Regions from separate parts of the Arthrobacter sp. QXT-31 genome, predicted to be linked through region 2. Evidence: riboswitches for the same ligand, from Rfam matches in the RefSeq annotation. Region 2 holds a riboswitch; the other holds the start of a gene.
What was found. Region 2 has a riboswitch for glycine ahead of gcvP (aminomethyl-transferring glycine dehydrogenase). Riboswitches for the same ligand answer to the same signal wherever they lie in the genome.
Positions count from the first base shown of each region.

Region 1: another riboswitch for glycine. It lies ahead of gcvP (aminomethyl-transferring glycine dehydrogenase); the one in region 2 lies ahead of gcvP (aminomethyl-transferring glycine dehydrogenase).

Region 1 is NZ_CP019304.1:1,369,541-1,371,732, reverse strand. Features, by position in the region: gene BWQ92_RS06180 (TetR/AcrR family transcriptional regulator) at 1-441, shown strand, start outside; glycine riboswitch at 662-760, shown strand; gene gcvP (aminomethyl-transferring glycine dehydrogenase) at 947-2,192, shown strand, end outside.
Region 2 is NZ_CP019304.1:2,042,053-2,044,244, reverse strand. Features, by position in the region: gene gcvP (aminomethyl-transferring glycine dehydrogenase) at 1-896, opposite strand, end outside; glycine riboswitch at 1,047-1,147, opposite strand; glycine riboswitch at 1,390-1,486, shown strand; gene cycA (D-serine/D-alanine/glycine transporter) at 1,635-2,192, shown strand, end outside.

The sequences.
Region 1 (2,192 bases), 670 kb from region 2:
GCCCGCGCCGGCGTCTCCAAGGGCGGGCTCCTGTACCACTTTCCGAACAAGGAGGCGCTGATCGGCGTCCTGCTGGACCGGCTGGATGAGTTCGCCGAGGCGGATGCCCAGGCCATGGCAGCGGCCCCCGAGGGTGCTGCCGCCTACTTCATCAAGTCATCGGTCTGGGCCGATACGCCGCTGGACCGGGCCATCGTGGCTGCCACCCGGCTCGCCGAAGTGGCGCACGAGGAAACGCGGCGCCGGTTCGCCCACATCCAGCAGCGGTGGCTTGATGAGATCGCACGCGATGTCGGACCGGGCCTGGCCAAGGCTGTTTTGTACATGGGTGACGGGCTCTACTTCAACGCCATGCTGTCCATTGGCCCCGCCGCGACCCCGTCCGAGACGGCTGCGGACGTCGAAAGCCTCCTTGCCGCCCTTGACCGGCTGCGGGGGTAGGCCGGCTTGCGGCCGGGCTGCCGCCACGGTTTGTGGACGCGAACCCGCCGGAACGCATCGAAGCCGCCGGAAATTTCCAGCGAACGGGAGGCCTTCCGGCGTTTTCGTTCTGGGGCCGGCCGTCATGCCTCACCCTGCGCCGACACGGTTTGCGGACGCGAACCCGGAGTAGGAGAATGGGCTCGGTGGCAGCTGTCACCGCCCAACTTAATAAAGCCTTTGATCTGCGGCGGGAGAGTCCTGCAAGTAGGTACAAGCAGGCGCCGTAGGAGCAAAACCTCCCCAGGAATCTCTCAGGCCCACGTACCGCCGCGGCAAGGCAACTCTGGAGAGCAGCAGGCTGTCCCTGAAATGCTCCGCTCCACGCGGACGGTTCAGGGCGTGCTGTGCTCACCGACGGTGCAAGCGGGGCTGTGCGAGGGCGCAGCAACGCGGAATCTCTCAGGTCCAATACAGAGCGGGGAGGAACCCGAATCAATGTGGCGTACCCTGCGCCGCCTTAGTCATGGAGTTCCTTTTGACCGTTAGTTCAGCCTCCTCGTCCTTCGTCGACCGGCATATCGGCGCCCGCCGCCAGGCCGACGTCGAAGCCATGCTCAAGGCCGTCGGCTACGACACCCTCGACGCGCTGGTTGATACGGCAGTGCCCAACGACATCCGCCAGGACTCCCCGCTGGCGCTCGCCCCCGCGCTGAGCGAAGTGGAAGCCCTCGCCGAACTCCGGAAGCTCGCGGCGAAGAACAAGACTGCCGTGCAGATGATCGGGCAGGGCTACTACGACACCGTGACGCCGCCGGTGATCCGCCGCAACATCCTCGAGGCCCCCGCCTGGTACACCGCGTACACCCCGTACCAGCCGGAGATCTCCCAGGGCCGGCTCGAGGCGCTGCTGAACTTCCAGACCATGGTCCAGGACCTGACCGGGCTGCCCATCGCCAACGCTTCCCTGCTGGATGAAGCCACGGCCGTGGCCGAGGCCGTGCTGCTGATGCGCCGGGCCAACAAGAAGAACGAGGGCAAGACCGTCCTGGACGCTGACTGCCTGCCGCAGACCATTGCCATCGTGAAGGGCCGCGCCGAAGCGCTTGGCTTCGAGGTGGAGGTCGCGGACCTCGCCCAGGGACTGCCCGACGGCGACATCAACGGCGTCGTGCTCCAGCAGCCCGGCGTTTCGGGCCGGGTCTTCGACCACTCCGGAGTGATTGCCGCCGCCAAGGAGCGCGGCGCGCTGGTGACGGTGGCCGCCGACCTGCTGGCCCTGACCCTCATCACGCCCCCGGGCGAGCAGGGCGCGGACATCGCCGTCGGCACCGCCCAGCGCTTCGGCGTGCCGCTGTTCTACGGCGGACCGCACGCCGCCTACATGGCCGTGCAGAAGGGTCTTGAGCGCTCGCTGCCCGGCCGGCTCGTGGGTGTCTCCAAGGACTCCGCAGGTGTTCCCGCCTACCGGCTGGCGCTGCAGACGCGAGAGCAGCACATCCGCCGCGAGAAGGCCACGTCCAACATCTGCACCGCGCAGGCCCTGCTGGCCATTGTGGCCTCGATGTACGCCGTGTACCACGGCCCGGAGGGTCTGAAGGCAATCGCCGAAACTGCCCACGGCCACGCCAGGACTCTCGCCGCGTCGCTCAAGGCTGCCGGGCTGGACGTCCTCCACACCAGCTTCTTCGACACCGTGACGGTCTCCGTCCCGGGCAAGGCGGCCGCCATCGTCGCCGCCGCCGAGCAGAAGGGCATCAACCTCCGCAGCA
Region 2 (2,192 bases):
CCGACGATGCGGCCGGGAAGGGTGCGCTCCATGCCGGTGCGGACGGCGATGTAGGCAGCGTGCGGGCCCCCGAAGAACAGCGGGACACCGAAGCGCTGGGCGGTGCCGACGGCGATGTCGGCCCCCTGCTCGCCGGGAGGCGTGATGAGGGTCAGGGCCAGCAGGTCGGCGGCCACGGTCACCAGCGCGCCGCGCTCCTTGGCGGCCGCGATCACGCCGGAGTGGTCGAACACCCGGCCCGAAACGCCGGGCTGCTGGAGCACGACGCCGTTGATGTCGCCGTCGGGCAGTCCCTGGGCGAGGTCGGCGACCTCCACCTCGAAGCCAAGCGCTTCGGCGCGGCCCTTCACGATCGCGATGGTCTGGGGGAGGCAGTCCGCGTCCAGGACGGTCTTGCCCTCGTTCTTCTTGTTGGCGCGGCGCATCAGCAGCACGGCCTCGGCCACGGCCGTGGCTTCGTCCAGCAGGGAAGCGTTGGCGATGGGCAGCCCGGTCAGGTCCTGGACCATGGTCTGGAAGTTCAGCAGCGCCTCGAGCCGGCCCTGGGAGATCTCCGGCTGGTACGGCGTGTACGCGGTGTACCAGGCGGAGGCCTCGAGGATGTTGCGGCGGATCACGGGCGGCGTCACGGTGTCGTAGTAGCCCTGGCCGATCATCTGCACGGCGGTCTTGTTCTTGGCCGCAAGCCGGCGAAGCTCGGCCAGGACCTCAACTTCGCTGAGGGCCGCCGTGAGGCGCAGCGCGTTTTCCTGGCGGATGGAGGCCGGAACGGCGGCGTCAACCAGGCCGTCGACCGTGTCATAGCCGACGTGCTTGAGCATGGTGTCGATGTCGGCCTGGCGGCGGGCGCCGATATGCCGGTCAGCGAACGTTGACGGAAGCGATTGAATCGTCATGAGGAACTCCAGGTCTGGCCGGCCAGGGGTGGCACGGCATGGATTTGGGTTCCTCCCCGCTCTGTATTGGACCTGAGAGATTCCGCGGACACGGGTGTCCGCTTGCACCGTCGGTGAGCCAAACAATGCTTGGCTGCTTTCCAGAGTTGCCTCGCCGCGGCGGTACTGGGGCCTGAGAGATTCCTGGGGAGGATTTGCTCCTACGGCGCCTGCCCGGTGCATGACTGGGAGGACTCTCCCGCCACGGTTCGAAAGGCTATGAAGATGTGGGTGATTCGGCTCACACAGTACAGCACTGGGCGGCGAATGCCAAAACGCGGTCGGGCCAAGCCTCCGCGGCGAGGATCGTGAAGGCCTCGGGGAGCCGGGGTTTGACAATTCTTCGTGACCGAGACCACACTGAACCCGGTGGCTAGCGGGACTGGGCTGACCGGCACGGACCGGGCTTCCAGGGCAGGACCGCGGCCCTCGCTTTCATAATTGAAAACGCTTACGATCTGCGGCGGGAGAGCCCTGCCGGTACATCAGCGGGCGCCGTAGGAGCAAACCCTCCCCAGGAAACTCTCAGGCCCACGTACCGCCGCGGCGAGGCAACTCTGAAAAGCAGCCTGGCGTGCCCGGGCTCACCGAAGGTGCAAAGCGGTCAACCATGTCCGCGGAATCTCTCAGGTCCAGTACAGAGCGGGGAGGAACCCTGTCAGTGTGGCCATTGGCGCCACTTGAACAATGGAGTTCCTTATGACGATTCACCCTCCTGCATCCCCGGCCGGGGAAGCTCCGCGCCTTGAGCGGCAGCTGAGCAACCGCCATATCCAGCTGATTGCCATTGGCGGCGCCATCGGCACCGGCCTGTTCATGGGTTCGGGCAAAACCATTTCCGCGGCCGGGCCGTCGGTGATCTTCGTGTACATGATCATCGGCTTCATGCTGTTCTTCGTCATGCGGGCCATGGGCGAACTGCTGCTGAGCAACCTCAACTACAAGTCCTTCAGCGATTTCGCCGCCGACCTGCTGGGCCCCTGGGCGGGCTTTTTCACCGGCTGGACCTACTGGTTCTGCTGGGTGATCACAGGAATTGCGGACGTCATCGCGATCGCCGGATACTCCCGTGAACTCTGGCCGGGACTGCCGCTCTGGATCCCCGGCCTGGCCACCGTGGCCATCCTGCTGCTGCTGAACCTCACCACCGTCAAGGCCTTCGGCGAAACCGAATTCTGGTTCGCCCTCATCAAAATCATCGCCATCGCTGCCCTGATCATCGTGGGCATGTTCATGATCTTCACCGGTTTCCAGAGC